4 regions of the Streptomyces sp. NPDC049954 genome follow, and region 1 is predicted to be linked to each of the others. Evidence: riboswitches for the same ligand, from Rfam matches in the RefSeq annotation. Region 1 holds a riboswitch; each other region holds the start of a gene.

What was found. A riboswitch is a leader RNA that binds a small molecule or an ion and turns the genes downstream of it on or off. The one in region 1 is predicted to bind cyclic di-AMP.
Positions count from the first base shown of each region.
Region 2: linked by a shared signal. The riboswitch ahead of AB0J21_RS05765 (transglycosylase family protein) and the one ahead of AB0J21_RS14910 (M23 family metallopeptidase) in region 1 are both predicted to bind cyclic di-AMP.
Region 3: linked by a shared signal. The riboswitch ahead of AB0J21_RS01750 (LysM peptidoglycan-binding domain-containing M23 family metallopeptidase) and the one ahead of AB0J21_RS14910 (M23 family metallopeptidase) in region 1 are both predicted to bind cyclic di-AMP.
Region 4: linked by a shared signal. The riboswitch ahead of AB0J21_RS20320 (transglycosylase SLT domain-containing protein) and the one ahead of AB0J21_RS14910 (M23 family metallopeptidase) in region 1 are both predicted to bind cyclic di-AMP.

Region 1 covers NZ_JBFALS010000006.1:110,469-118,088, reverse strand. The annotation lists gene AB0J21_RS14925 (GNAT family N-acetyltransferase) at 1-2,575, opposite strand, end outside; gene AB0J21_RS14920 (HPr family phosphocarrier protein) at 2,746-3,027, shown strand; gene AB0J21_RS14915 (GntR family transcriptional regulator) at 3,308-3,985, opposite strand; gene AB0J21_RS14910 (M23 family metallopeptidase) at 4,187-4,984, opposite strand; cyclic di-AMP (ydaO/yuaA leader) riboswitch at 4,997-5,148, opposite strand; gene AB0J21_RS14905 (pitrilysin family protein) at 5,453-6,838, opposite strand; gene AB0J21_RS14900 (pitrilysin family protein) at 6,859-7,620, opposite strand, start outside.
Region 2 covers NZ_JBFALS010000002.1:511,333-518,952, reverse strand. The annotation lists gene eno (phosphopyruvate hydratase) at 1-217, opposite strand, end outside; gene AB0J21_RS05765 (transglycosylase family protein) at 594-1,325, opposite strand; cyclic di-AMP (ydaO/yuaA leader) riboswitch at 1,330-1,506, opposite strand; gene AB0J21_RS05760 (transglycosylase family protein) at 1,692-2,717, opposite strand; gene AB0J21_RS05755 (cytochrome P450) at 2,936-4,252, opposite strand; gene AB0J21_RS05750 (Uma2 family endonuclease) at 4,413-5,057, shown strand; gene AB0J21_RS05745 (nucleoside triphosphate pyrophosphohydrolase) at 5,048-6,079, opposite strand; gene AB0J21_RS05740 (SurA N-terminal domain-containing protein) at 6,153-6,836, opposite strand; gene AB0J21_RS05735 (serine/threonine-protein kinase) at 6,989-7,620, opposite strand, start outside.
Region 3 covers NZ_JBFALS010000001.1:405,961-413,580, reverse strand. The annotation lists gene AB0J21_RS01765 (XRE family transcriptional regulator) at 1-175, shown strand, start outside; gene AB0J21_RS01760 (DUF6126 family protein) at 172-420, shown strand; gene AB0J21_RS01755 (tyrosine-protein phosphatase) at 442-1,239, opposite strand; cyclic di-AMP (ydaO/yuaA leader) riboswitch at 1,588-1,748, shown strand; gene AB0J21_RS01750 (LysM peptidoglycan-binding domain-containing M23 family metallopeptidase) at 1,753-2,499, shown strand; gene AB0J21_RS01745 (SGNH/GDSL hydrolase family protein) at 2,754-3,563, shown strand; gene AB0J21_RS01740 (MBL fold metallo-hydrolase) at 3,707-4,915, shown strand; gene AB0J21_RS01735 (DinB family protein) at 5,483-6,046, opposite strand; gene AB0J21_RS01730 (GH92 family glycosyl hydrolase) at 6,508-7,620, shown strand, end outside.
Region 4 covers NZ_JBFALS010000008.1:195,937-203,556, forward strand. The annotation lists gene AB0J21_RS20305 (GntR family transcriptional regulator) at 458-1,171, shown strand; gene AB0J21_RS20310 (NAD(P)H-binding protein) at 1,628-2,272, opposite strand; gene AB0J21_RS20315 (VOC family protein) at 2,674-3,255, opposite strand; gene AB0J21_RS20320 (transglycosylase SLT domain-containing protein) at 3,568-4,398, opposite strand; cyclic di-AMP (ydaO/yuaA leader) riboswitch at 4,403-4,589, opposite strand; gene AB0J21_RS20325 (DUF1345 domain-containing protein) at 5,578-6,210, shown strand; gene AB0J21_RS20330 (gas vesicle protein) at 6,421-6,732, shown strand; gene AB0J21_RS20335 (gas vesicle structural protein GvpA) at 6,812-7,267, shown strand; gene AB0J21_RS20340 (GvpL/GvpF family gas vesicle protein) at 7,271-7,620, shown strand, end outside.

The DNA of each region.
Region 1 (7,620 bases):
CCAGGCCGAAGGACAGGACGGCTCCGGCCGCCGGGTCCAGGACGGCGCGCACCACGGTGTCCACGCCGCGCGGTGCCATCGACTGGACGACGGGGTGCAGTTCCGCGGGGGTGCCGAGGAGGGCGGTGAGTTCGGCGTAGGCGCGGCGCAGGTCGGCCTCGTCGGCGAGGTCGAGCCGGACCCCGCCGAGGTCGGGGCGGTGGCGCAGGTGGGGCGCGGTGATCTTGAGGGCGACCGGGTAGCCGAGCCGGGCGGCCGCCTCGACGGCGTGGTCGGCGTCGGGGGCGGGCAGGGCGGCCAGGGTCGGGATGCCGTAGTGGCGCAGCAGGTCCTCGGTGTCGGCGGGCCCGGGGCTCGTGCCGCGCGCCGTGTGCGGGAGGGCGTCGAGGAGCGCGGCGATGCGCCGGGCGGCGCCCTTCTCGTCGACGTCCTCGAACTCGGGGACCTTCCCGGGGTCGGCGGCGTCCTTGCGCCACTGGCCGTGCTGCACGGCGCGGGCCAGGGCCCGTACGGCCCGCTCGGGCGCGGGGTAGGCGGGGATGCGCGTCGCGGTGGGGACGGCGGTCTCCTCGTCCCCCGACGTGGGGGCGGAGACGGCCGGGACGGAGGGCCCGGTGTCCGTGTGCGGGGCGGCCGGGGCCCCGCAGGTGCGCGGGAGGTTCGCGCGCACGGCGCCGCCCGGGGTACGGGCCCCGGCGGCGGCCGGGAGGGTCGCGCTCGCGGCGGAGAGGGCGTCGGCGAGGCCGCCGAGTTCCACGTGGACGACAACGACCGGTTTGCGTACGGGGGCGTCCGCGACCGTCTCGCGCAGCGCGGTGCCCAGCTCCTCGCCCTCGGGCCACTCCATGGCGCCCTCGCCGCCGATCCACGGGATCGCGGTGACGACGACGGCGTCGCTCGCGTCGGAGGCGAGCGCGTCCTTGAGCGCGCGGCGGAAGTCGGCGGGGGTCGCGGCGGTCGTGAGGTCGAGGGGGGTGTGCGGTCGCAGTCCCTCGGACAGGCACGCGTCGTAGGTGAGCAGGCCGAGGGACTCGGAGTTGCCGAGGATCGCGACGCGCGGTCCGGCGGGCAGCGGCTGGTCGGCGAGCAGCACCCCGGCGTCGACGAGGTCGGTCACGGTGTCGACGCGGACCACCCCGGCCTGGCCGAGCAGCGCGGAGACGGTGGCGTGCGGCAGCCGGGTCCCGGTCACGGCGTGCAGCGGCGGGGTGGTGGCGCCGTGCCGGGCGCCCTGGACCACGACGAGGGGTTTGGCGGTCGCGGCGCGGCGCGCGAGGCGGGTGAACTTGCGGGGGTTGCCGATGGACTCCAGGTACATGAGGGCGACGTCGGTGTCCGGGTCGTCGTACCAGTACTGGAGGACGTCGTTGCCCGAGACGTCGGCGCGGTTGCCCGCCGAGACGAAGGTGGACAGTCCGGCGCCCCGGCCGTGCAGTTCGGAGAGCAGGGCGATGCCGATGGCGCCCGACTGGGTGAACAGGCCGATGCGGCCCGCGCGGGGCAGTTCGGGGGCGAGCGAGGCGTTGAGCCGGACCTCGGGGGCGGTGTTGACGAGGCCGAAGGCGTTGGGCCCGAACAGCCGCATCCCGTAGGTGCGGGCCTGCTGGACCAGCCGGCGCTGCCTGGCCCGGCCCGCCTCCGCGCTCTCGCCGTACCCGGCGCTGATGACGACGAGTCCGCGCACCCCGTGCTCCCCGCACTCGGCGACGGCCTCGGGCACCCGGTCGGCGGGGACGGCGAGGACGGCGAGGTCCACCGGCAGGCCGATCGCGGTGACGGTACGGAAGGCGGGCACCCCGTCCAGGGTGTCCTGGCCCTCGGGGAAGTTGCTGTTGACGGCGTACAGGCCGCCGGCGAAGCCGCCGCGCAGCAGGTTGCGCAGGACGCTGCGGCCGACACCGCCGTCCGTGCGGCCCGCGCCGATCACGGCGACGGAGGCGGGGGCGAGCAGCCGCTGCACCGAGCGGCCTTCGGCGCGCTGCTCCCGGGCGTACTGGACGGCGAGCGAGCGGTCGGTGGGTTCCAGGTCGAGGGTGAGATGGACGACCCCGTCCTCGAAGCTGCGCCGCTGCTGGTACCCGGCGTCGGTGAACACCTTGATCATCTTGGTGTTGGCGGGCATCACCTCGGCGCCGAACCGCCGGATGCCGCGCTCGCGCGCGACGGCCGCGATGTGTTCGAGCAGGGCGGAGGCCACGCCGCGGCCCTGGTGGCCGTCCTGGACGAGGAAGGCGACCTCGGCCTCGTCGGCCGGGGCGGAGGCGGGCATGCCCCGGGAGTCGATCCGGTCGAAGCGGACGGTGGCGATGAACTCCCCGCCCACGGTCGCCGCGAGTCCCACCCGGTCGACGTAGTCGTGGTGGGTGAAGCGGTGGACGTCCTTGTCGGACAGCTTCGGGTAGGGCGCGAAGAACCGGTAGTACTTCGACTCGTCGGAGACCTGCTCGTAGAAACTGACCAGCCGCTCGGCGTCGTCCGCGGTGATCGGCCTGATCCGGGCGGTGCCCCCGTCGCGCAGCACCACGTCGGCCTCCCAGTGCGCGGGGTAGCTGTGCCGGTCCTCCGGGGTCTCCATGGGGTCAGCGTACGACCGCCTGTGCGAGTAGCGGAGGCGCCGGGCGGGGAGCAGTGTGAGCGGGGAGTACCGGCGAGACCGTGTCCCCACGCAAGGCCCTGTGCCAGCATGGGGTGATTGGTCTAGACAACCCAGGGTCCCTGACGACCCGGATTCTGAAGGGCTGCAACATGGCTGAACGTCGCGTCAACGTCGGCTGGGCAGAGGGCCTCCACGCCCGTCCCGCCTCCATCTTCGTCCGCGCGGCCACGGCCGCCGGGTTCCCGGTGACCATCGCGAAGGACGGGGGGCAGCCGGTCAACGCCGCTTCGATGCTCGCCGTCCTCGGCCTCGGCGTCGAGGGCGGCCAGGAGATCACGCTCCACGCCGACGCGGAGGGCGCCGAGGCCGCCCTCGACCGGCTCGCCAGGCTCGTCACCGAGGGGCTGGACGAACTGCCCGAGACGGTCTGAGCGGGCGGCTCCCCCTCTCGGGCGACGCTGCGGCGGACGCGGGCCCCCCGCGTCCGCCGCAGCGTTTTCCGTGCACGTTCCGCGCAGGGGTTTCCGTACGGCGTTTCCGCGCGGCGGCGGGACACTTTCCGGAAGAATTCGGGCACCGGCGACCACCACCCCGCACAAGAAGTCCGGGAAACACGGAAGAGCCCCCCGAAACCCCTTCGCATTCATCTCCGGAATTGCGGGCACAACAAAGAGACCCCCGCATTGCTCACCTTTGTATACGGCGCCATTGTTAATGTCGGCCGCCCACCGTGTTTACGGCATGTTGCGAAGACCTCACACGCTCCGTGCCGCGCAGCCGGTGGGCCTGCCGGGCCCGTTCCCCGTGCTGCGCGGTCAGCGTCCTGGCCCGCTCGGCGTCCCCGCGGGCCACCGCGTCGACGATCGCGCCGTGCTCCGCCCAGGACTCCTGGGGGCGGGCCGGGGAATCGACGGTCCACATCCAGACGATCTTGTGCCGGAGCTGGGTCAGCAGCGTGGTGAGCGCCTCGCTCCCGGAGGACTGCACGAGGGTCTCGTGGAACCAGCCGCCCAGGGACCGCAGATCCTCGTCCTGGCCGCGCCTGGCCCGCTCCTGACCGAGTCTGACCAGTCCGCGCAGCACCTTGAGGTGGGCGTCGGTGCGGCGCTGGGCGGCACGCGCCGCGCACAGCGGTTCCAGCAGCAGCCGCATCTCCAGCAGGTCGACGGCCTCCTGCTCGGAGGGCTCGGCCACGTGCGCGCCCGCGTGCCTGCGGGTCACGACGAAACCCTCGGCCTCCAAGGTGCGCAGCGACTCCCGCACCGGGACGCGCGAGACGCCGTACCGGCGGGCGAGCAATTCCTCGGTGAGCCGGCTGCCGCGCTCGTACACACCGGAGACGATGTCGTCCCGGATGGCGGTGCATACCGAGTGCGCCGGAATGCTCATGGACCGACCTCCGCTTTAATCCCCGCGAAACGTCGTCGATTGACGCCCGTTCAGTGACTCTATTAGAACAGGCGTGAATTTCCGATGGGAGACGGCATTCCATGGATATCTTTTGGCCGGAAAGCCACCCCGCGCACGCCGAAGGCCCCCGGGGTGACCGGGGGCCTTCGGCGGACGCGGGCTGTTGGTGGCGCCCTCGTCTCAGACGTTGACGCCGTGGGCGCGGAGGTAGGCGACGGGGTCCATGTCGGAGCCGTACTCCGGGCTCGTACGGGCCTCGAAGTGCAGGTGCGGTCCGGTCGAGTTGCCCGTCGAGCCGGAGATCGCGATCTGCCGGCCGGGGCCGACGCGCTGCCCGACGGAGACGGTCGCGGAGGTCAGGTGCCCGTACTGGGTGTAGGTGCCGTCGTCCATGCGCAGGACGACCTCGTTGCCGTAGGCCCCGCCCCAGTCGACCGCGACGACGGTGCCCGCGCCCACGGCGTGCACGCTGGTGCCGCTCGCCGCGTGGAAGTCGATACCGGTGTGGCTGCCGGAGGACCACAGCGAGCCGCCGGACTGGTACCCCGTGGACACGTACGAGCCGTCGACCGGCGCCACGAAGGCGTTGAGGCGCTCGCGCTCGGCGGCGCGGGCGGCGCGGGCGGCGCGCTCCTTGGCCTCGCGCTCCCGCTTGGCCCTGGCCTCCGCCTTGCGCTTGGCCTCCTCGGCTTCCTTCTTGGCCTGCGTGGCCGCCTTCTCCTGAGCCTCGGCCTGTTCGGCGGCGGCGTGCTGGAGGGCGGCCTGGGTGGCGATCTCCTCGGCGAGACCGTCGCCGAGGGTGATCGCGCGGGTCAGCCCGGTGTCGTGGGCGGCCGGGGCCTCGACGGCGGACGCGGAGGCGGCGAGACCGCCGACGACGCCGGTCGTGGTGAGAGCGGCGACCGAGGCGACCCGGGCGCCGGCCCGGCTCCCGCGGCGGGGACGACGGTGCTTGCCGGAGGGGCGCGTGAACGCCATGGAGTGGGTGATCCTTTCCTTCCCTCTCGCCTACCGGGTTAGCTGACGGGTTCGGAGCAGGAAGGTCTCCTACGGTCACCGCCGGGCGGTGGCCGATTCACCCCAGTGAAACCTGGGTCCCCGGCTCCCTCGGCTCGCGCCTCGGGACTCGGCGATGACTGCCCGGTGCCGCTGGTGCGACGGGTACCTGACGAACAGCCGGACCGACGCTAAACGGGACATCCGGGCCGCAACAAACGGAACCGGCGTTTTGTCGCGCATGCCACAGCGCAGACAGGGCGTCATACGGCATTCGGGACAAAGGTGGGAGAGGAGGGGAACGGAGGGAGGGCCGCCGGGGACGGAAGGGAGCCTGCGGCGGACGGCCCGTCACGCGGACGCGCCAGGGCCCCGGTGTCCCTCCGTCTTCGGAAGGCGCACCGGGGCCCTGAGACCGCGTCAGCGGGTTCGGCTCGCGCCGGGCGGGCCTCAGCCCTCGACGACGGTGACCTCGCCGATACCGAGGGCTCGGACCGGTTCGGCGATCTGCGCGGCGTCCCCGACCAGGACCGTCACGAGGTGGTCGACCGGGAAGGCGCTGACCACGGCGGCGGTGGCCTCGACGGTGCCGGTCTCGGCGAGCCGGCGGTACAGCTGGGCCTGGAAGTCGTCGGGCAGTTGCTGCTCCACCTGGTCGGCCAGGGTGCCCGCGACGGCGGCGGCCGTCTCGTACTTGAGCGGGGCGACGCCCACGAGGTTCTGCTCGGCGGTCTCGCGCTCGGCGTCGGTGAGCCCGTCCGCGGCGAGCACCCGCAGGACGTTCCACAGGTCCTCCAGCGCGGGACCGGTGGACTCGGTGTCCACCGAGCCGCTGATGGCGAGCATCGCGGCGCCGGGCGCGACCGAGCTGCCCGCGGCCGGAGCGGCCGAGCGCAGCACCTGGCCGAAGGCGCGCACCCCGTAGGTGTAGCCCTTCTCCTCGCGCAGGACCCGGTCCAGCCGCGAGGTCAGGGTGCCGCCGAGGCAGTACGTGCCGAGGACCTGCGCGGGCCAGACCCGGTCGTGCCGGTCCGCGCCGATCCGGCCGATGAGCAGCTGGGTCTGCACGGAACCGGGACGGTCGACGATGTAGACGCGGCCGGTGTCGTCGGCGGTGATCGGCGGCACGGGCAGCGGCTGCGCGGTGTTCCCGGTCCACGCGCCGAGGGTCTCGGCGAGCAGGGCGTCGAGGTCGACACCGGTGAGGTCACCGACCACGACGGCGGTCGAGGTGGCCGGGCGGACATGCCTCTCGTACAGCGCGCGGACGGCCGAGGAGTCGATCGCGGAGACCGTCTCCTCGGTGCCCTGGCGGGGGCGGGACATCCTGCTGTCGGCGGGGAAGAGCCGCTTCGACAGCTCCTTCGCCGCGCGCCGCGCCGGGTTCGCCGCCTCGTGCGGGATCTCGTCGAGACGGTTGGCCACGAGCCGCTCGATCTCGGCGTCCGCGAAGGCCGGGGAGCGCAGGGCGTCGGCGAGCAGGCCGAGCGCCTTGGGCAGCCGGGAGACCGGGACCTCCAGCGAGATGCGGACGCCGGGGTGGTCGGCGTGCGCGTCGAGGGACGCCCCGCAGCGCTCCAGCTCGGCCGCGTAGTCCTCGGCGGAGTGCTTGTCGGTGCCCTCGGTGAAGGCGCGGGCCATGATCGTGGCGACCCCGTCGAGACCGGCCGGTTCGGCGTCCAGCGGGACGTCGAGCAACACCTCCACGGCGACGATCTGCTGGCCGGGGCGGTCGCAGCGCAGCACGGTCAGCCCGTTGGGCAGGGTGCCGCGTTCGGGCGCGGGGAAGGCCCAGGGCTTCGCGGTGCCGGGCTGGGGCTGCGGGTGGAACTCCATGGTGCTCTGCACGGCGTCGCTCACTTCTGTGCCGCCTCCTCGTCCTGGTCGGTGTCCGCGGCGTCGTCCCGCGCGGCGGGGTCGCCCTCGGGGGCGGTGGGCTCGTAGACGAGGACGGCGCGGTTGTCGGGCCGCAGTCGGGCCGCCGCGATCTCGCGGACCTCGTCGGCGGTGATGTCGAGGACCCGCCCGACGGCGGTGAGCGCGAGCTGCGGGTCGCCGAAGAGGACGGCGTAGCGGCACAGTTCGTCGGCGCGGCCGGCCACGGTGCCGAGCCGGTCGAGCCACTCGCGCTCCAGCTGGGCCTGGGCGCGCTCCATCTCCTCGGCGGTGGGGCCCTCCTCGGCGAAGCGGGCCAGCTCCTCGTCGACGGCGGCCTCGATGGTGGGGATCTCGACGTCGGCGGAGGTCTTGACGTCGAGCCAGCCCAGCGAGGGGGCGCCGGCGAGCCGCAGCATGCCGAATCCGGCGGCCACGGCCGAACGGTCCCGGCGCACCAGGCGGTTGTAGAGCCGCGAGGACTCGCCGCCGCCGAGCACGGTGAGCGCGACATCGGCGGCGTCGGCGGCGCGACCGCCGTCCTCGGGCAGGCGGTAGGCGGCCATGAGGGCGCGGGCGGGCACCTCCTCGCGGACGACCTCGCGCAGTTCCTCGCCGATCACCTCGGGCAGCGAGCCGTCCCTCGGGGGCTGCTTGCCGTCGTGCGAGGGGAGGGAACCGAAGTACTTCTCGACCCAGGCCAGCGTCTGCTCAGGGTCGATGTCGCCGACGACGGAGAGCAC
Region 2 (7,620 bases), on a different contig from region 1:
CGGCCAGGACGGCCTTCTCGACGCCCTTGCCGCCGTAGCGGTTCGCGTCTCCGTCACGCAGTTCGAGGGCCTCGAAGGCCCCGGTGGAGGCGCCGGAGGGCACGGCCGCGCGGCCCGTGCTCCCGTCGTCGAGGCCGACCTCGACCTCGACCGTGGGGTTGCCTCGGGAGTCCAGGATTTCCCGGGCTACGACGACGTCGATGGACGGCACGAGCATCTCCTTCGTGGGATGTGAAGCAGGAAGTGCGGGGTGCGTGAGCACCTTGCGTCATGAGCCTAACCGGCGCGGGACCTCCGGCCCCCCGAAGCCCGCCCGCTAAGACGAAACGAGCGGACACAACGGGCATCGTCCGCATATCCGGCGCGTTGCCGACGGGGTGACCGAGCATCTGAGCCGCCCGCCGTGACACATGAGCCCGCCGTTGAGCGGGGCCGCGCACGGACGAGCCGGGCGGCCGGAAAGGCCCCCGCCCCGGCACGCGCGGGGGACACGTGCCGGGGCGGGGCGGCCCTCAGGGGCCGGGGCGGCCCGTGCGGGCCGTGGCCCATGGGGGTGGGCCGGGGAGCGGCGGGCGCGGGGCCCGCCGGCCGGGTCAGCTCAGGTGGAGCTGCTGGCCCGGGTAGATCAGGTCGGCGTTCTTGACGATGTCGTCGTTGAGCTGGAACAGCTTGGACCAGCCGCCGGAGACGTGGTGCTTCTGCGCGATCTCGCTCAGCGTGTCGCCGGTGACGACCTTGTACTCGCCGTCGCCCTTGGGGACGATCTTGCCGGTGTCGGTCTTGACCGTGCCGGTCGTGGACTTCGGGGCGGCCTTGGGCGCGGCCTTGGGCTGCGGGGCCGCCTGGCGCTGCTGGCCGCGCGAGGCGGCCTGGCTGTCGGTGTGCTGCGGGGCGGCCTGCTGCGGCTGCTGGCCGGAGGAGGAGCCGGTGCTGACGCCCGGGTCCACACCGTCGTTGGTGAGGCCACCGGCGCCGGCGCAGGACCAGGCGCCCGGTCCCTGCATGGCGAGGAGCTTCTCGGCGGTGGCTATCTGCTGGCCCTTGGTGGCCAGGTCGGCGCGCGGGGCGTACTGGGTGCCACCGGCGGCGGCCCAGGAGGACTGGTTGAACTGGAGGCCACCGTAGTAACCGTTGCCGGTGTTGATGGACCAGTTGCCGCCGGACTCGCACTGCGCGACCTTGTCCCAGGTCGAGACGGAGGCGGCGGAGGCGGTGCCGGAGGCCATCAGCGGGACGGCGATGGCGGCGCCGGTGACACCCGCGAGGGCGACGACGCGGGTGGCCTTGGAAGAACGACGGTGCTTGCCCTTGCTGGAAAACAGCATGAAGAGGTCTCCTCACCGACGCCTACGAGGTGAGCTGTCGGGTTCGGGCCCGTGAGTTGCCCGGCCGTGCGACCTTGCGCACGACTTCACCCCGAGCCCCGTACGCCGCCCGGATCTCTCCGGACGGCGCACGGGGCACAAACCTTGGGTCCCCCGCTCCTGCCTTCGGCGCTCGACGCGACGACTGTCCCGCACGGTCGCCGGCAGGATTCGGCGTGACGACCGTCGGGGCTCCCGGTGGGGAGCGGAGACGACGTTAAGCAAGAAACAACCGGAACTTCAAAGACGATCAGGGCTGTTGAGACTCATGTCTCACTTGCCCTCAACCGGACAATTAGCCCCGAACCCTGACACCCTCTTGTCCGGTTATTGACCCGAATCCACACCAAGATCCAGGCTCTGGCCAGGAAGGATGAGGTCGGGGTCGGCGCCGACGACCTTCTTGTTCTGCTCGTACAGCGCGGTCCAGCCCGCGGGGAGCTTGTGGGCGTCCGCGATGGCCCAGAGATTGTCGCCCGAACGCACCTTGTACGTCTTGTCCTTGGTGTCGTCGTTCGCCGACCTCTGCCCGTTTTCTCCCCGGGAGGCGTGGAGTTCGCCGGCCACGGAACGGTCCGTTCCGGTGGCGGCCGGGTCCTGGGCGGCCTCGTCGTCCGGCGCCTGGTCCGTCGCGCCGGAGCCGGACGTGTCGTCGCCCCCCTCGTAAGAGGCGGACGGGTCGCCGGTGGGGCTCTGAGCGCCCTTCTTGGCGTGGCGGCCGGAGGACTTGCCGGAGGCGTCGTCCCCTCCACTCCCGGCCGAGGGGGAGGCGCTTGACTTGGCGTCCGGTGCGGACGATTCGTCCGAAGCGCCCGGCTTGGCGTGCTTCGAGCTCTTCTTGGGCGACTTCGACGCCTCGGCGCTCTCGTCCCCCTTGCCGGACTTGTCCCCCTTGCCGGACTTCCCCGCTTCGGTGGACTCGTCGCTCTTGCCGGACTTCGCCTTCTTCGCGGAGTCCCCGGAGGCCGAGGGCTTCGCGGAGGGCGAGGCGGGGACGGTCGAGGTGTCGCCGACACCCGCGCCCGCCGCGTCGTCGGTGCCGCCGTCATCGCGGGTCAGCCCCGCCCCGATGGCACAACCGGGCCAGGCGGACGGGCCCTCGGTGGCGAGGATGCGCTGACCGACGAGGATCTGCTGGGCGCGCGTGGCCATGTCGGCGCGCGGGGCGAGGTCGAGACCCCCGTTCGCCTCCCACTCGTCGTCGGAGAGCTGGAGGCCGCCGTAGTAGCCGTTGCCGCCGTCGGCGCTCCACGAGCCGCCGGTCTCACATTCGACGAGGCGGTCCCAAGGGCCCTGGTCCGCGCTGGCGCCGGTCGCGCCGAGCAGCGGAATGGCGATGGCCGAGCCGGTCACACCTGCCGCGACGACAAGGGCCGGGGCCTGGCGGGGGCGTCGGTGACGGCCGTTCCCGGAGAGCATGCGGTTGCCTTTCGCGTGACAGCTGAGTCGGACGTGAACGTAGCCGGATTCGAATGCCTGTCACAAGTCGATGCAGCCCCGATCACGCGAACATCACATTTTTGACGTGGGTTCAGGTCGTACGAGGTGTCACATCGCGGGTAAGTCGGGTATTACGCGCCCCCGTCCGGGGCACGAGTGACGGGAGTGAAGCGGACGGGCAGGGTGCGCAGCCCCCGCATGATGAGGCCGCCGCGCCAGCGCAGGTCCTCGGGTTCGGCGTCGAGCGCGAGGTCCGGAAGGCGGGTCAGCAGCCGCTCCAGCGCGGTCTGCCCTTCGAGGCGGGCGAGCGGCGCGCCGAGGCAGTAGTGGATGCCGTGGCCGTAGCCGAGGTGCTGGTTGTCGCGGCGCGCGAGGTCGAGCGTGTCGGGCTCGGCGAAGCGCTCCGGGTCGCGGTCGGCCGCCGCGAGCACCACGAGTACGGGGTCGCCGGGCGCGATGTCCTGCTCGCCGACGCGCAGCGGCGCGGTCGCGTACCGCCAGGTGGCCAGTTCGACCGGGCCGTCCCAGCGCAGCAGTTCCTCGACGCCGGTCGCGAGCAGGCCCCGGTCCCCCGCGGCCAGGGACTCCTGGAGGCGGGCGCGTTCCCGGGGGTGCCCAAGCAGGGCGAGGACCCCGTTGCCCACGAGGTTCACGGTCGTCTCGAAGCCGGCGAACAGGAGGATGAAGGCCATCGCGGCGGCCTCGTTCTCCGTGAGGTGCTCCCCGCCGTCGGAGGCGCGGACGAGGTCCGAGATGAGGTCGTCGCCGGGGTCCAGGCGTTTGCGGTGGATGAGTTCGGCGAGGTAGCCGCGCATCTTCTTGACAGCCCGGCCCACTCCCCCGCGCGGTCCGCCGCCGTGCCGGATCATCATGCCCGCCCAGTCCCGGAAGTCGTCCTGGTCCTCGCGCGGGACGCCGAGCAGATCGCAGATGGCGTAGATGGGGAGCGGGAACGCGAACTCGTGGATGAGGTCCGCCTCCCCTTTCTGTGCGAACCCGTCGATGAGGGCGTCGGTCAGTTCGCGTACCCGGGGCTCGAAGGCGGCGACCCGGCGCGGCGTGAACGCCTTCGAGACGAGGCGGCGCAGCCGGGTGTGGTCGGGCGGGTCGATGTTGAGCAGGTGCGTCATGAGTTCGGCCTTGCGCTCGCCCGGGATGCCGGTCCTGCCCTTGGCGTGCGCGGACTCGGCGTGGTGCGCCGGGTTCTTCGACAGCCGGGGCTCGGCGAGGGCCTGCCGGGCCTCGGCGTACCGCGTGACGAGCCACGCCTCGACCCCGCTCGGCAACCGCGTCCAGCGCACCGGCTCGTGCTCGCGCAGCCAGGCGTACGCGGGGTAGGGGTCGGCGGCGAACTCCCGGCTGAACAGCGGCGGGGTCGGGCCGGGCGCCGCGAGGGGGCAGGCGGGGGCGGTGGGCTCGGCCGGGGTGGAGGGGGCGTTCTCGGTCACCGGTCGACGGTACCGGGCCGGGCGGGGGGCTCCCTCGGCGCTGCCTCCGTCCGTGCGGGCCCGGCGGCGGCGTGAACTCCCGTGCGCGGCTTTCACTCTTTCGTATATACCTGCGGCATATGCCCCAGGTAGGCTCTTGAGTACGGCCATACTCCGTCGCATGGGAGCGCTTATGAGCACCGCCGCCGAGAACACTCCGGGGCCGCAGGGGCCGGAGCCGCAGGAGGAGCGGTTCGCCTGGCCGACGCCTCCGGCCGGCGGCTGGACGGCGGAGGACCTCGACCGGATTCCGGGGCTCCCGCCGCACACCGAGCTGATCGACGGGGGCCTGTTCTTCATGAGTCCGCAGACGTACTTCCACCTGCTCGTCGTCCGCCTGCTGGAGGACGCGCTGCGGATTCAGGTCCCGGACGACCTGGAAGTGCTCCGGGAGATGACGACGAGACTCGGCTCCCGCACCCGCCCGGAACCGGACCTGATGCTGGTTCCGCTGAAGGCCGTGGAATCGCTGCGGCAGTCCTGGATCGACCCCGCACTCATCCTGCTGGCCGTCGAAGTCGTCTCACCCGAATCGGAGGAACGTGACCGCGAGGTCAAGCCGCGTAAGTACGCGGCGGCCGGCATCCGTCACTACTGGCGGGTGGAGAACGTGGACGACCGCCCTGTCGTCTACGTCTACGAGCTGGACCCGGCGACGGAGAGCTACGCGATCACCGGCATTCACCACGACCAACTGCGGATCCGGGTCCCGTTCCCCCTGGACATCGACCTGAAGTTCGCGCGCCGCCGCCCCCCTCAGCCCTGACGGCTCTCCGCCGCCAGGATCGCGTCCCGGTACGCGCGGGCCGCGCCGCGCAGGGCGGTCTCGGGGTCGACGCCCTGGGCCTGGGCCTTCGCGGCGAGGGCGAGGAGTTCGTAGCCGATGCCGCCGCCCGCTCCTTCGTCGCCGGGGACGGGGACGGGGCCGGTGGGCAGGTCCACGTCGAGGGCCGCCGTGCGGGCGCGGGCGTGGAGTTTCGCGGCGAGGGACAGGGCGGGCTGGCCCAGCGGCACGCCCTCGGTGACCGAGGTGCGGCCCTTCTCCTCGGCCTTCCTGCGCAGCCACAGGGCGCGTACGTCCTCGGGGGTCTCGGCGCTCTCCTCGCCGAAGACGTGCGGGTGGCGGTGGACGAGCTTGTCGACGATGGCGCCCGCGACGTCGTCCACGGAGAAGGGCTCCTCCGCGTCCTCCTCCGCGATCCGGGAGTGGAAGACGACCTGGAGCAGGACGTCGCCCAGCTCCTCGCGCAGTTCGGCGCGGTCCCCCGTCTCGATCGCCTCGACGAGTTCGAAGACCTCCTCCAGCGCGTACGGGGCGAGGCCCTCGTGGGTCTGGAGGCTCGACCACGGGCAGTCGGCGCGGATGCGGTCCATGACCTGCACGAGGTCGAGCAGGCGCGCGCCCGGCAGGTCGTAGGAGGCGGGGAGCAGTTCGAGTTCGGGCATCGCGAAGCGGCCCGAGCCTGCCATCGCGGCCAGCTGGTCGGTCAGGCGCCGGTCCCCCGCCGTGTCGCTCTCCCCGCCGGGCCCGCCCGGGAGGACGACGACGGTCGAGCCGTCGGCGCAGAACTCGACCAGCTCCCGCGCCTCGGGCGCGTACCGCTCGACACCGATCCCGGCCTCGCGCAGGTACGGGAGCTGGGGGTGGTCCGGGTCGGCGCACAGGACGCGGGCGGCGGTGCGCAGCGTGTCCCAGGCCGGCCAGGACAGCAGCCCGGGGGCGACCCGGTGGCTCGTGGTGAGCAGGACGATCCGGCCGGGCCCGGCGGCGGGGGTGGTTGCGTTCACCCCCCGAACGTAACGCAGTGGCCGCGGGCCCCGGCGGGCGGCGGGGGCCCGGTCAGCTCTGCTCGGTGCCCGGTCAGCTCTGTTCGGTGCCCGCCGGTTTCGAGACCTCGCGCAGCCAGGCGGGCTGCGTGTCGGCGCGGGCGCTGGTGCGTGTGTTCCACGAGCCGTACCGCGGGTTGACGTCCACCTTCAGTTTCTTCCCGGCGACGGACAGCGCCTTCCAGAACGCGTCCTGCCCCTCCTTGGTGTTCGGGTCGGCGCCGAGCGCCCGGTAGAGCTTCTGCGCGGCGATCTCGGTGCGCAGGCTCTCGTCCAGGCGGGCGGGCGCGACCCCGTTCTGCTGGAGCCAGGCCGTCCGGAGGGCCTTGTCGCCCCCGGCCTGCTGGGCGAAGGAGGCGCGCAGCCGCTGGACCTCGGCGCGGCTCACGGTGACCCCTGCGTCCCGGGCGGCGCGGTCCAGGACGCGGTCGCGGACCATGGACTGGAGGGTGAAACGGGACAGCTTGCCGCTCTTGCCGACGATCTGCTCGTACGACTTGGTGTCGGGGCTCGCGGCGCGCTGCGCCTCGCGGACCTCGCTGACGCGGTTCTCCAGCTGCGCGACGGTGATGCGCTGGCCACCGACGACGGCCGCGGCCCCGGGATGGGCCTCGCTGCCGCACGCGGACAGCAGGGGCACGCCGGCGAGGAGCGCGGCGGAGAGGGCGAGCCCGGTGGTGCGGCTACGGCTGCGGCTGGTGCGACGGCGGCTGTGCACGGGGAGCCTCCCAGAGATTGTGCTTCGGAGCACAAGCTTGCGGTGATCGATGTTAGGCAGTCGGCAGCCCGCGGGCTACCGCTTCGACCAACGATTCACGGCCAGTTGTGTGGCGCGTGAGCCGATCGGGGGCGAGGAGAGCTGACGCGGGCTCAGCGGACGCGGCTGAGCCAGTGCAGGGTGCGGCGGATCTCGGCGGGGAGGGGGTGGCCCTGGCCGTGCAGCCGTTCGGCGTCGAACAGCAGGGAGGACAGGGCCTCGTGGGCGGCGCCGTGGTCGCCCACGGCGAGCAGGACGTGCCCGATCCTGCGCCGTACGTCGAGGGCGAGCAGCCGGTCACCGGCGTACGGGTGCGAGAAGTACGCGAGCAGCTCGCGGTACTCGCGCAGGGCGCTCGCCGCCTCGCCGAGCTGTTCGAGGCACTGGGCGGCCTCGTAGCGCAGACGCAGCACCTCCCGGTCGGCGGGCCCGCTCCCGGCGGCGTGTTCCCCCACGAGGCGGCGCAGTTCCGGCAGGGCGCGGCGGTACTGGCCGTCCTCCATGAGGGTGGCCGCGTACTGCTTGCGGAGCATGCGGACGACGACGGAGCCCTCGCCGTAGCTCGCGGCGGCGGCCGGCAGGAGATCACCGAGGAGGTCGACGGCCTGGGTGACCCGGCCCTCGCCGAGCAGGTGCTTGACCTGGTCGACGGCGGTGGTGACGTCCGGGACCCCGCCACCGGTGACCGGCCGCGGGGTGTGGGCGCGGGACGGGGACGGGGCCGCCGGGGCCGGGTGGAGGGGCC
Region 3 (7,620 bases), on a different contig from region 1:
CGGCGACAGCACCCACCTGCTGGACCCCGGTGACAGCGCGCACTTCGACTCGCTCACCCCGCACCGGATCGCCGCCGTGGACCAGGACGGCGCCGGACTGCTCTTCGTCCACACCCTCATGCAGAGCCCGCTCGGCGCGCTCTGCCTCGGTGACGCACGCCCAGGAGGCGCATGATGTCCCGCCCGGCACCCGAACCCGAACCCGAACCCGTATCCGGGACCGCCCCTCCCGCCGCCCCCGGCTCCGAGGCGCAGGCGGCCCCGGACCAGGAGGGGGACGCCCCGCGCGGGGTGCGCCGGTTCGTGGAGGACAAGATCCCGCGCGGGCTCGCCATCAGGCTGTTCGTCTACATCGTCGCGGGCCACGGACTCGCCGCGTTCCTGTACCTGCTGTTCGAGCTGGGCGCCAGGAACCAGTGAGCCCCGGGCGCCCCGGGCCGGTCATTCGACCAGCCGCGCCCGCAGCCCCTCCCGCAGGTCCGGGGTGAGCCCGAGCACCTCGCCGAAGTACCGCTCGGGCCCGCCCCACACCGTGTCGACGGCCTCCAGGGCCGCCCGCAGGTACTCCACTCGTGCCTCGAACAACGGGTTGAGCAACTCCATCACCTCGGGCGCCATCGCCTCGGGGGAGTCGCTGCCGCGCCGGACGAGGTAGCGGCGGTGCGGGGCGTTCGACTCCAGGTAGTCCGCCTCGATCGCCTCCCGCTCGACGCCCACCGCGAGCAGCGTGAGCGCTATGGAGGTGCCCGCGCGGTCCTTCCCGGCCGCGCAGTGCAGGAGGGCCGGCAGGCTGTCCGTCGCCATCGCGCGCAGCAGCCGCCCGTACTCGTCGGTCCGCTCCTCGACCAGCTCCCGGTAGGTGGCCGCCATCCGCGCCTCCGCCCGGCCCTCGCCGAGCAGCTCCCGCAGCTGCGCCAGCTCCCCGTGCCGCACCATCCGCCAGAACTCGGCGCCGTCCGCGGGGTCGTTGAGCGGCAGGTGCACGTTGCGCACCCCGGGCAGCTCGACGTCCGGGCCCTCCAGTGCCTGGTCCGCCGCGTTGCGGAAGTCGAAGACGGTGCGCAGGCCGAGCGAGGAGAGGAAGCTCACGTCCTCGGCGCTCGCGTGCGCGAGGTGGCCGCTGCGGTAGAGCCGGCCCGGGCGCACCCGCCCGCCGTCCACCGTGGGCAGCCCGCCCACGTCCCGGAAGTTGCGTACGGCGGTCAGCTCGGGCTCGGCCTGCGGCACCTGCTGCGTCACGGGGATTCCCTTTCCGGTGGGCCGCCGGCGCGGCTCGCCGGCACGGCGCGAGCCCGACCCTACGACAGACGCCCGTCCCCCCGACAGGACGTCGGACGGTCCTGAGGGGCCGGGGTGAGCAGCGTCATAACCGTGACGGTCCGTACCGGCCGCCCTTTCCGTCGAGGCCGCATTCCTCCGGCGGATGCAGGGAAGTGAAGATCAAAATTCCACGGAGCGTGACAGAAATCCGCTCAATGGATCACTAAAAGGGATACACGCGGGAAAGGTATGGCTTGTCCGGCGAGTTCCCACTCCTTTACGGTCACCCTCAGTCCGGCCGGAACGCCCAATCCTGCCGCCGCCCGGATTCCCGCTCCACTCACACCCGTACCGGCAGGAACGGGGGACCCACAGGCATCACCGCCGCCCGGTCCACCGGACGGCTAGGGGTGAAGCCGCGTTCACGCGGCCGGGCAGCTCCAGCCCGAACCCGACAGCTCACCTCGTAGGCGACGGAGAAAGAACACCACCATGCCCGCACAGGGTAAGAACCGCCGTTCGCTGTCCCACCGCCTCGCGCTGATCGGCACCACCGGTGCCGCCGCGGTGGTGCTCCCGCTGACCGCCGCGGCCGGCGCGCACGCCGCCGCCCCCGAGGCCGCCCCGCAGAAGGCCGACACCACCTACACGGTGGTGAAGGGCGACACCCTGGCCAAGATCGCCAGGACGCACCACGTCGACGGCGGCTGGAAGAAGCTCTACGAGATCAACAAGAAGGCCGTCGGCGCCAACCCGAGCATCATCAAGCCGGGCCTCAAGATCACCCTGGAGGCCGCCAAGGCCGCGGCCCCCGCCGCGAAGCCCGCCCCCGCGGACTCCGGCTGGACCGCGCCCGTCGTCGGCGTCAAGGGCGGCGGCTACGGCAACTCCGGCAACCTGTGGTCGCACGGCCACACCGGCGCCGACTTCCCCGTCTCCACCGGCACTTCGGTCAAGGCCGTGTCCAACGGCACCGTCATCGCCGCCGGAGACGGCGGCGCCTACGGCAACCAGATCGTCATCAAGCACGGTGACGGCCACTACTCGCAGTACGGCCACCTCTCCTCGATCGGCGTGTCCGTCGGGCAGACCGTGACCGAGGGCCAGCAGATCGGCCTCTCCGGTGCCACCGGCAACGTGACCGGCCCGCACCTGCACTTCGAGATCCGCACCGGCCCGGACTACGGCTCCGACATCGACCCGCTGGCCTTCCTCGCCCAGCACGGCGTCAACGCCTGATCCGGCCCCTCCCGGACCGCACCGGCCCGCCCGCCCGCGCCCCGCGCGGCGGGCGGGCCGACGCGCACTCCACGGGGCCCGCGCCCCCCATCGCGGCGGCGACGGAAAAGCGACAACGATCCGTTCTCCGACTCAGTCACACCAGGCCCGCCCTATTCCTGAATTGGGCGAGATTTGACCGGTGGTCTTTCTCACCCCCCGTCAACCCCTGCCTACGGTGGCGTAGGTCACTCGGCCAGGTGAATGATGCCGAGGTGGCACAAGAATCGAGGTTCCCCCGTAGCAGCGCCCTTTCGGGAGAGGGCATCATCGCGTCGTACGCGGCCGTCGGCGACAGCTTCACCGAAGGCGTCGGCGACCCCGGCCCCGGCGGTGTCTACGTCGGCTGGGCCGACCGGCTCGCCGTCCAGCTCGCCGACCGGCTCCCCGAACACGACTTCCGCTACGCCAATCTCGCGGTGCGCGGCAAACTCCTCGACCAGATCGTCGCCGACCAGGTGCCCCGCGCCAAGGAACTCGCCCCCGACCTCGTGACCTTCGTGGCCGGCGGCAACGACATCCTGCGGCCCGGCAGCGACCCGGACGACGTCGCGGCCCGCTTCGAGAGCGCCGTCGCCGACCTCACCTCCGCCGTCGGCACCGTCCTCGTCGCGACCGGCTTCGACACCCGGGACACCCCGGTGCTGCGCCGGCTGCGCGGAAAGATCGCCACGTACAACGCCCACGTGCGCGCAGTCGCCGACCGCCACGGCTGCCCGGTCCTCGACCTGTGGTCGCTGCGCTCGGTCCGCGACCGCCGGGCCTGGGACGCCGACCGGCTCCACCTCGGGCCCGAGGGGCACACCCGGGTCGCCCTGCGCGCCGCCCAGGTCCTCGGCCTCGACGTGCCCGCCGACCCGGAACAGCCCTGGCCGCCGCTGCCCCCGCGCGGCACCCTGGAGCACCGCCGCGACGACATCACCTGGGCGCGCGACCACCTCGTCCCGTGGATCGGCCGCCGGCTGCGTGGCGAGTCCTCCGGCGACCACGCGCACGCCAAGCGCCCGGACCTGCTGCCCCTGTAACGCCGCGCGCACCGCCCCGGCGGCCCCCGGCGCCGACCGCGCCCGGAGGGGACGGCCGCCGGGCGGGCCCGCCCGGGCCCCGCACATAATGGGTAGCCCACCGAGACGACGGGCAGCCCGCCCCGAGACCTTGAGGAGGCGCCGTGACCGACGCCCGTTCCCTGCGCTCCGAACTGCGCTCGCTGCGGCCCCTCGCCTTCGGCGCGGACGCCACCGGTGCCAGGCTGGAGCGCATCCACCAGTCCCCGCACTTCGACCGGGACCGCGGCGTCTTCCGCAACCCCGACGGACCGAAGGCCCCGCCGCCCGGTTCGCGCCTGGAGTTCCTCCAGAACTTCTTCCGCAAGGACCAGCGTGCGCTGCGCGCCCCCGAGGGCACCCTGCCGGTCCACCCCACCACTCTCGCGGACCTCACGCGCGAGCCCGCCCCGGGACTGCGGATCACCTGGATGGGACACTCCAGCGTCCTCGCCGAGATCGACGGCGCCCGCGTCCTGTTCGACCCGGTGTGGGGCGAGCGCTGCTCCCCGTTCTCCTTCGCCGGACCCAAGCGGCTGCACCCCGCCCCGGTGCCGCTGGAGGCGCTCGGCCCGGTCGACGCGGTCGTCATCTCGCACGACCACTACGACCACCTCGACCTGCCCTCGATCCAGCGCCTCGCCCGGACCGGCACCGTCTTCGTGGTCCCGCTCGGCATCGGCGCCCACCTGGAGCGCTGGGGCGTGGCGCCCGAGCGGCTGCGGGAGCTGGACTGGCACGAGTCGACGCGTATCGCGGGCCTCGACTTCACCGCGACCCCGGCCCGGCACTTCTGCGGCCGCGGCCTGCGCAACCAGCAGCACACCCTGTGGGCCTCCTGGGCGGTCACCGGCCCCGAGCACCGCGTCTACCACAGCGGCGACACGGGCTACTTCCCCGGCTTCCGCGACATCGGCACCGCGCACGGCCCCTTCGACGTGACGATGATCCAGATCGGCGCCTACTCCCCGTACTGGCCGGACATCCACATGACCCCCGAGGAAGGTCTCCGGGCCCACCTCGACCTCCAGGGCGGCTCCCCGTCCGGTGTCCTGCTGCCGATCCACTGGGGCACCTTCAACCTCGCCCAGCACGCATGGGCGGAGCCGGGGGAGTGGACGAGGGACGCGGCCGAGGAGGCGGGGCAGGCGGTGGCGTTCCCCCGTCCGGGCGAGCCGTTCACGCCGTCGGGAGAGGTGCCGGGGGAGCCGTGGTGGCGGACGGTGTCCGCGCCGATCGCGCGTCCGTGGCGCCGCCCCCGGATGATCGACGACAGGGCTGAGGGCGTGGCCGGAACGAGCAAGGGCGAACTTGACCTCGCTGGGGGGCAGTGACGTCGGCCGCGGATACCTGGGCCGAGTCCGGAGAGACGCGCCGGATGCTGGTGTGTCTCCCGGCCGGAGCGCGACGGTGTGGCCCGGGCCTGGGAAAGGGCGCTCGGGGCGGAGCGGCAAGCTCCTGCGCGGAGTGTCAGGCCCTCGCTGTCCCCTGAAGACACGTCTGGGGTCGTCATCCGAACACGCGCGGTGAGGCGTTGAGCGCGTAGGAGGGGCCCGGTCGGCCCGGCGCCCGACTGCACTGCCCGGCCAGTGTCGTTGGCAGCCTCCAGGGTGCTGCGGATGTCTGCCTCATCGCTTCGACCCGACGCCGAGCCTCCCCTGGCAGGCGGTCCGGGCACCGATTCACCACCTCGCGACATCCGGTCTTACCTCGGGTGTGCGCCGGTCAAGGGCGACCGGCCGTGAATCGGGCAGGCGGGGAGCATCAGCGCGGGGTTGCTTCAAACGGCAACAGCGACGCACGGAAAAGGCTGAAGACCGTGAGGCCCATCGGCGGCCGCAGCCATGGGGCGTCACGGATTCCACGTAAGTCTCCGCAGCCCGATCGCCGATTACCGAAAGTCATATTCGGTGCGGTCCGGCTCCGTCCTGCCAGCGGTAGAGGTCGCGCAGCAGGGAGATCTCGGCGCCGTGATGGATCAGCTCCCTGTTGACGTGCAGGACCCGGTTCTCCATGGGAAACCGCTCGGGACCCACCACGGGCGGGTTGTCCAGGTCGGCGTCCGAGAGCTCGCGGACCCCCGCGTTCCATCTCCCGTACATCTCATCGAGCTGTTTCAGCGCCTCGTCAGCGGTCCCCGCGTAGGCGAATGTCTCAGAGTCGGCATCCTGGCCGCCGAAGTACCACCCGACCCGATAGCCCAGGCACGAGACGATGATGTGCGCCAGCCGCCAGGCAATCGTGGTCACCGGTGCCGGGACCGGTGCAGGGGACGCGGAGTCCATCGTCCATTCCCCCGAGCCTTCCAGCATCGGTGCGGCCGACGTGCCACGTGGGCGGATGCTCCAGCAGCCGCGCACCGGCTCCCAGAAGTACTCCTCGTCGGTAAGACCGTCCAGCCGTGGCCGCAGGTTCTTGCGCCAGTACCAGTCCGACTGCTCCGCGAGCCGCTCGCTTCTTGTCATCGCCGCACACTACAGACCCGTCGGGCAGAGTGATCGTCGCCGTCTGGGGGGCGGGGGGAAGATCGTGCCCGGGAACCGATCGTTTTGCCTTGTCTGCCTGTGTAGACATGAGTTGGGAGGGCTCTGATCCATTCACTGGGCCGGAGCCGGAGCCGGCTCCGGCGCGCGGCAGTGGCGGTCCGGGCCGGTGAAGGGGGCCGCGCTCGCCCTCCGGAGGCGTCTCCGCGACGTCTCGTCGGCCGGTTCCGTCGGCCCGCCGCGAAGTCGAACCAGGGATTCCGCCCCCTTGACACCGTCAGATCGATGGGAGGACCATCCGGTTCAGCTTTGACAACGTTGTCCCGGCGGTGGCCACTTCGGGGGCGGGGTGAGCGGTGGGTGTGGACCGACGCGCACTGATCCTCCGTCAGGCGCAAGGTGGCCGCCCGTCCGACAGAAGGGCAGGAAGAGTGTCCGACACAGTGACACGCCGTAGAGGCCCGGTGCGCCGGGCGGCCGGTGGCGTCGTGGTCCTGGCCCTCGCGGCCCTCGGCCTCTCGGCCACGGCGACACCCGCGAGCGCGGCCCACGACCACCCGGCCGCCGTCACCGATCCGGCCGCCCACGTCAACCCGTTGATCGGTTCGGCCAACGCGGGCAACACCTACCCGGGCGCCGTACGGCCCTTCGGGATGCTGTCCTGGAGCCCGCAGACCTCCAACGGCAAGCAGGTGTCCAATCCGGCGCCCGGCGGCTACCAGTACGACGCCAAGAAGATCCGCGGCTTCAGCCTCACCCACCTCGACGGGGTCGGCTGCTCCGGGGCCAACGGCGACGTGCCGATCATGCCGTACCCCGGGGGGGTGGACTCCTCACCCACCGCCGACACCGAGGACGCGACGTACGCCTCCACCTTCTCCCACGCGAACGAGACCGCCCGGGCCGGCTACTACAAGGTCGCGCTCGACAGCGGGGCCTCGGCCGAACTGACGGCCACCGAGCGCACCGGCTCCGGCCGCTTCACCTTCCCCGCCGGGAAACCCGCGAGCATGCTGGTGCGCGGCTCCAACGCCGAGTCCGGCAGCGCCGACGCGCGGATCCACGTGGACCGGGCCGCCCGGACCGTGACCGGCTCCATCAGCGCCGGCAACTTCTGCGGACCGCAGAACGCCAACAACCGCAAGGACCTCTACACCCTCCACTACACCGTGCACTTCGACCGGCCCTTCGCGAAGTCCGGTACATGGAAGGACGGTTCGCTCCAGCCGTCCGCCACCTCGGCCACCGGCGGGACGGGCTACAGCTCCTCGGGCAACCCCGTCGCGGGCAAGGGCTCGGGCGCCTACGTCACCTTCCCGGCCGGCACCACCGAGGTCGGCGCCAAGGTGGCCGTCTCCTACGTCGGCGACCGGGGCGCCGAGGCCAACCTGCGCGCCGAGAACCCGCCGCACAAGAGCTTCGACGCCGTCGAGCACGAGGCGACAGAGGCCTGGCAGAAGGCGCTGCGCACCGTCGAGGTCGGCGGCGGCGGCGAGGAGCAGTACAACACCTTCTACACGGCGCTCTACCACTCGATGCTCGAACCGACGCTGACC
Region 4 (7,620 bases), on a different contig from region 1:
GTGGAGCGTGGTCACCACCTGATGGAGCTGCCGCACCGCGCGGGCGCCGGAGCCGACCCGCCGTGGCTGACGAAGCCGGCCGCCTCGTCCGCCCCCTCCTGGCACGGACGTCCCGCGCGTGCTTCAGCACGGCGTCGCTGCCGTTATTGTTCCTCGGCCTTGAGAACGTCGTACGCGCGGGCGGTGGCGGCGGACCACGCGAGCGGAAGCGGGCCCGGCGCAGGTGGGCCGGTACGGCCGACGACGACGCGTGGACACGAACGTCCGGCGCCCGACGTGCTCCCTTCCTCGAACGGCGGCCCGGGTCGGCCACGGCCGATCCGCAAAGAGCCGGGCCCAAGAACGACGCAGGTGCTATCACTTATTGCATGCGTCCGCGGAATCACCGCCTTGCCCGTCGGTGAACGTCGTCGGCGCTACCCTTGGCGACAGTCCGAGCGCGAAAGCAGGAGCATCGATGAAGCCCCCCGTCCAGCCGATCGAGGCCCGTTCCGTCCCGGATCTGGTCACCACCGAGTTGCGGCGCTCGATCGTCTCGGGGGACCTCGCTCCCGGTGAGACCTTCTCCCTGCGGAAGATCGCCACCATGCTCGACGTCAGCTTCATCCCCGTCCGCGAAGCGCTGCGCAACCTGGAGGCGGAAGGGCTGGTGATCACCCGGCCGGGGCGCAGCGCGTGCGTCGCCCCGTTGTACCTGGAGGATCTGCAGAGCATCTACCGGCTCCGTCGCAGCCTCGAACCCGAACTCGCGGCGCGCGCCTGCACCTTGATCTCGGACGCGGAGCTGAGCCGGCTGCAGGCCATGGCGGAGGACTTCGGGGACGAGCGGCACACCATCCAGACGGTGTACGACGCGCACCACGAGTTCCACGCCGCGCTGCTCGCGCCGGCCGCGACGGTGTGGGACATGCGAGTCCTCAACTCACTGTGGCGCGCGGCCGAACGCTACATCCGGATCGGGTTCGGCAAGATCGACCCCGACCCGGAGACCAGTCCGCACCGACGGCACGTGCACGAGAACCTGGTCGACACCTTCCGGCGGCGTGACCCCGAAGCCGCCGCCCGGACGCTGCTGGACCATCTCGACCGGAACGAGAAGACGGCGCTGCGCGCGCTCGCCGCCGACCCGCACGTCGTGACGGAGCCGGGAGAGGCCGCACCTCCCGCCTAGTGCCGCGCCCCTCGGAGCCGCCGGGCGCCGTGCCGTAGCTCTCGCGGCACACCGTCGGCCGGACGCCCGCGTGCCGTGCGGGACCTCGCAGTCGCGCCAGATCCGTTGCAGCGGGTCGGCCGTGGCGAAGCTTCCGGAGCCGTCCACGTGGAGCAGCATGTCGATCGCTGCACGACGTGCCCGAGCGCCCGCCTGACGGCGGCCCGGGGCGGCGGGTTTCGAGGAGATCCCCCCAGGGGCCCGTCCGCCCGTGCTCGCGCGGTTCGCTCACGGACGGCGCGATGTCGACGGCCCTGACGCTCTCGCCTCGCCCGGCTGGGCACTCGGCGGACTGCGTCCGGTCCGGGCGGCGGCCGCTGTGGTCGGCATCGTGAGGACCTCCGGACGATGTCAGCCGGGTGCCGCCGGGGAGCCCGGCGGCCGGATCCGGCCTTGGCCCTGTGCGGAGCCCCGGGCTCAGTAGGCCACGGTGAAGCGCCGGCGGTGGTGTGCCGGACGCTCGATCTCGTCCACCAGGGCCGTGGCGAAGTCCGGCCCGGAGATGGCCTCCTCCCCCTTCTCGTCGGTCAGGACGACGTCATCGCCCACGCGGTACTTCCCGGTGGCCTCCCCGGGCGCCCAGTGCCCGAAGCTCCGGGGCGGGCTCAGTACGAACCAGTCCAGGCCCGGCTCGCTGTCGCGCAGGACCTGCAGCACCCCGTCGCTCGCCCGCGAGAAGCCCCGAAACCGCTCGGGGAACTCCGGCGTCTCGTACACCTTCGGCCCGTCCTCGGCGAGCAGCAGGGTGCCGGCGCCGCCGATTACCCCGAGCCGGGCGCCCACGCCGCGGGCGAGGTCGGCGATCTGCGCGTTCAGCTCCACGAAGTCATCCGCGAGCACGCCGCTCGGTGCCAGTGCGACGACGACCACCTCGGCGTCCCGCACCGCGCGTTCGAGGTCGGCCCGGACGAGCGCGGAGCCCGTGACGGTCTCGACTCCGGCGACTTCCTCGCCCGGCGCGTTGCGGCTGAAGGAAACGACGTGGTGCCCTCGCGAAGCAGCCTCGCGGACGACGGCTCCACCGGCGTAACCAGTGCCGCCGAGGACGGTGATGCGGGTCATGTGTACTCCCACAGAAGTGCGTCGGGACCCTTTCCCGGCGCGGGCTGTCCGGCGGCGACGCTGCACGTCACCGCCTGCTCGGGGGAGATGTTACGAGTGCTTCCTGAGCGAGTTGCGCGTAGGCCGCCCGCACCGCGGGGACCAGGGTTCCGGCGCGTTCGCGGCCGGCCTGCTCGGCGCGGAGTCGAGGATGGCCCCACCGCGGCGGTCGGTGGGCACCTCGGCGGTGCGGGCGGTGATCAGCACGTGGCAGTGGGGGAACATCGGCCTCCACGGCCTCGTCGAGCCGCACTGCTCCCGCCGGGGCCGCCCCGGCGGCTGGAGGGGCGGTCCCCGTCACGCGCGAGATGGCCGGAGAGGCGCCGCACGCCTGGCACGCCGGTGAGGCATACCGCTTGCCTTCAGTGGCCGCCACCCATGAGGACGGGCATCGGGTCGGGAAGCCCCAGCCGCAGCGCCCAGGCACGCTCGGAGAGTTCCTCCACCGTGGCGCCCCCGCGCCGGGCTTCGAGCAGTGCCTCGGGGTCGAAGGAGGGCCCCACCGAATCGGCCGCGTACTCGGGTCCCCGCATGTAGGCGGTGGCCTCGTCGGGTTCGGCGAACCGGTCGATCTGCATCTCCACCAGGTTTCCGTCGGGGTCGCGGAAGTACATGGAGGTGGTGACGCCGTGCGCGATGCAGACGGTCGGCCGGACCCCCTGGTCACGCAGGAGCACGTACCTGTCGAGAAGCTCGTCCAGGGAGTCGAAGGTGTACGCCACGTGGTGCATCGCGGCCGTCTCGGGCGACTTGCGCTGGAGGGGCGTCGGCGTGGGCGGGTGGAGTAGGGCCACCCGGTGGTGCTCCTCGTCGAACGTGATGAACGAGAGCGCTTCGTCCGAGTAGACGACGTGGCCGTCGAGGACGGCGCAGTACCAGTCGCGCATCTCCTGCGGCTGGGACGTCTGGAAGACGACGTGGGCGAACTTCGGGCTCGCTGCCATGGCGGGATCTCCCTGAAAGCTGGGCGTCGGCCATGCGGGACCGGCGGCGACGCGACTCGGGTGGTGCGAGAGCCTGCGATGCGGAACACCGTAGCGGTGATATGTGATAGCAGAAACCCTGCGGAGCGAGATCTTTCACGAGACGGCAATGTGCGCCTGGCAGAGGCAGAGGCAGAGGCAGAGGCCGGGGGAAGCGCGTCCACCGGCCTTCGGGCGTTCGGGGGCGGCCACCGGCACAGCGCAGACGGGTGGGGGAGGAGCCCACCGGCTTCTCCCCCACCCGTCATCGGTTCACGCCCGGGGCGTAAGGGCTCAGTACGGACCGTTCACGTTGTCGATCGAGCCGTAGACGTGCGCGGCGTAGTTGCACGCGGCGGTGATGTTGGCGACCGGGTCGAAGCTGTCCATGGACGTGCCGGGCACGTGGTACGCCTGGAACGTCGGGTCGATGACCTGGAGCAGCCCCTTCGACGGGGTGCCGGCGGCGGCGTTGGAGTCCCAGTCGTTGACGATCGTCGGGTTGCCCGAGGACTCCCGCATGACATTGCGGTGGATGCCCTCGTAGCTGCCGGGGATGCCGTGCTCGGCCATGATGGCCAGCGACTGCTTGATCCAGCCGTCGAGGTCGTTCGTGTACGTCGCGGGCTGCGCGGCGGGGGCGGCGGCCTTGCTCGCGGCCGTCTCGGTGGCGGGCTTCGCCGGGGCGGCGGGCGGCGTGCTGGTGCGCTGCGAGCGGTCGGCACGGTCGGCGCCGCCGCTCCGGCCGGCCGAGGCGCCGGAGACCTTGGCCTCGGCCTTGCCGCCGATGGTCAGCTTCAGGCCGGGGTGGATCAGGTCCGGGTTGTCACCGACGGCCTGGCGGTTGTCCTGGTACAGCTTGTGCCAGCCGCCGTCGACCGAGTGGTTCCTGGCGATCTTGGCCAGGGTGTCCCCGGAGACCACGGAGTAGGCGGCGGGGGTGGTTTCCCCGGCCGGGGCGCCGGCCGCGACCTTCTGCTCGGCCGCCGGGTGGGACTGCGCCGCGGAGGCGATGTTCGCGCCGAACAGGGGAAGGGCCAGGGCGGCTCCACCCGTACTCACGGCGATCAGGCCGCGGGTCAGCGAACGGGACGTGCGACGACGATTGTTACCCATTGCGGGCATGGTGCGTTCCTCTCCGTCGCCTGCGAGGTGAGCTGTCGGGTTCAGGCTGGAGATGCCTGGCCGCGATGAACGCGACTTCACCCCGAGCCGTTCCGGAAATCCGGACCGGCGACTTACCTGGGTCCCCCGCTCCTGCCGTACGTGAATAGGTCGGGTTTCCGGACAGCGGCAGGATTCGGCGTTCTGCCCGGATGGACCGTGACGTTAAGCGAGAAGCGCCGGATCGGACAAGCTTCACATTCTTGATCACCGTGCATTTACATGATCAATGAGGGCGAAAGCGAGTTCCGCCGCTTTCTTCGCGCAGTCAACTTTCCCCGCACGGCGCGAAATGGACCGCGCCCCGGGAGCGCCGTCCCCTCCGAACGTGACCCTCGCCACCGCGTCCGATTAGCGCGTTTTGCTCCGCCGTGAACGGAGCCGGGAGTGCCACGACAAGGGCGCGAACCCGCACTCACACGTCACTACAAAAGACTCATATCGGGCGGCGAACGGGACGTATCGACGCGAGACCAGCCCGCAGGGCACCTCAGAGCACCTCAGCGCACTCAGGTGCGCCTCGGAGTCCGAGAGACGTCCGCCGCCCGGCCGATCCGTCTCGGTCGGGCCACGAAAGGCGGCTCGGCGGACCAGAAAAGATCACGCGGGGGCGGATATCGAAGATCGCGCGGACGGCCGGAGATCACGGTCGGACATCACGGCCGGATCGGCGATCGAGTGAGGGACTGATTACCTGAGCGGACACCCCCCTCCCCGGCATCCCACTCCTCTGCCTCCAGCCGATGAAATTGATCAATGAATTGTCCCCGGGATGCCCCCTTTCCGGCACCGGCGCCCACCCGGGTGGAAATTTGCCTCATTCCTTTTGTCATAAGCCCGGTGACGGGACGACAACAACGCGATGGCCGCCTTTCGGCGCCAAGGCCGTTTGCCGCGCCCGCAGTTCGGCCCGGCAGAGCCCGGCGGGCTCGCGCCCCGCGGACGGCGCGCCCGGGCGTGCACGTGCGCACCCGGGCGTCCGGACGCGGAGACGGGCGGAGACGGTGGGAGACAGTGAAGACCGAGGGGCGGCCGCCTTGCCCCGTCGGGGTGAAGATTCCCTCCTCGGGGGCAGCAGGGCGGCCGATGCGGTGCGCATCGGCCCGGCGCCACGAGCACCGGACCGTACGGTCACGTCCCATGAGTATCTGGCTGCCTCTGTCCGCGGTCGTCCGGCTGATCCGCGCGACGGCCCTCGGAGCGGTGGCGGGCGTCGTGGTCGGCGTACTGGTCGACGCGGCGTTCGGCGCCCTCGCCGGAATCGCCGTGACAGAACTCGTCTTCGTCCTGGCCGGCTGGCTCACGCTGTGGCCGATGGACGCCGGGGGCACGCACCGCAACGCCAGCCGTGAGGACTTCCGGCCCGCCCTTGAGGAGTGCGTCGTCGTCGGGACCGCGCTGTGCGGACTGGTCGCCATCGTGGTGCTGCTCCTGGACGGCAAGTCGGGCAAGGGGAACGCCGCCGCTGCGGTGGCGCTGGGCGGGGTGTTCATGTCCTGGGCCGCACTGCACCTCATGTACTGCGCCCGCTACGCCTACGCCTACTACCGGACCGGCGGCGGTATCGACTTCAACTCCCAGGAGCCGCCGACGTACCGCGACTTCCTCTACTTCAGCTACAACCTGGGCATGACCTACCAGGTCTCGGACACCGACGTCTCCAGCCCCGGGATCCGCGCGATCGCCCTGCGCCACTGCCTGCTCTCCTACGTGTTCGGCACGAGCATCCTGGCGACCACGATCAACCTCGTCACCGGCATCGTCACGGGCTGAACCGGCGCCCCTCCCCCACCGGACCCGGATGACGACCGCCGTCCGGACACCACGTGTGCCCCCGCCACGGGCGGTCACGAGGCCGTCCACCTCCCCATGCATACGTTCGGACGCCCAGGGCACTCGCAGTTCAACCACGAACGAGCGGCCGAACGCGCTGATCGCGACGGTCGCGGCAGGAACTTCTGACGACGCACTACGGGCGGGAACATGTCGACGAGCGAGGACACCGAAAACAAGAGCGACAGCGGTGGAAAGAAGTCGGAGCGGGTCAGCATCGCGACCGCGATGCGCAGTGCGGCCGCCCAGCTCACCGAACTGCTCCAGCGCGAGGCCGTCTCCGTGTCCTCGGTGAAGGCCACGGACGAGGGCTGGATGGCGGACGTCGAGGTGGTGGAGATCGAGAAGATCCCGGACACCATGAGCGTGATGGCCACCTACCACGTCTCCCTCGACGGTCAGGGCCAGCTCATCGGTTACGAGCGGGTGCGCCGCTACGCGCGAGGACAGGTCGACCGCTGAGTCGCACCTGGTTCCCGAGGAAGTTATCCGTACCGAGCGTGTGAGGCCGCTCGATCACTGACCGGAAGGAAGATCGACCATGAGTCTCGTACAGCAGAGCAATGCGTCCGGCAGCGGAGGTGGCTCCGGCAATCTCTACGACGTCCTTGAGCTGATCCTGGACCGGGGGCTCGTCATCGACGCCTTCGTCCGCGTTTCCCTCGTGGGAATCGAGATACTCAAGATCGACGTCCGCGTCGTCGTCGCGAGTGTGGACACCTACCTCCGCTTCGCCGAGGCGTGCAACCGGCTCGACCTCGAGTCGGGGCGCAAGGCCCCCACCCAGCTCACCGACATCGTCGGCGACTCGATGGAGAGCGGGGCGAAGGGGAAGTCGAAAGGAGCGTTGACCGGCGCCGTGGAGGCGTTCAGCGAGTCCTTCAAGGGCGGTCGCGACAGCTCCGGGAACGAAGAAGAGGAAGAGGAGAAGGAGAAGCGCCCCGCGCGCAAGACCTCCTCCAGCAGCCGCCGTACGACTTCCCGTCGGGAGGACTAGTCGATGCCCACGTACATCTACGCCATCACGGCAGCGGACCACCCGCTGAAGCTGGACGGCCTGAACGGCGTCGGCGAGCCGGCGTCCCAGCTGCGCACGCTCAGGACCGGCAGTCTCGCCGCCGTCGTCAGTGACGCCCCCGAGGACCTGCGCGCCAAGCGGCGCGACCTGGTCGCGCACCAGAGCGTGCTGGAGCGGCTGATGGCCGACGGCGCGGCTCTGCCGATGCGCTTCGGACTGGTCGGCCCCGACGACGAGCAGGTGCTCGACGTCCTCGGCCAGGAGGAGGAGGGGTACAGCGCCCGGCTCACCGAGCTGGACGGCCGCCTCGAGTACAACCTCAAGGTCTCCCG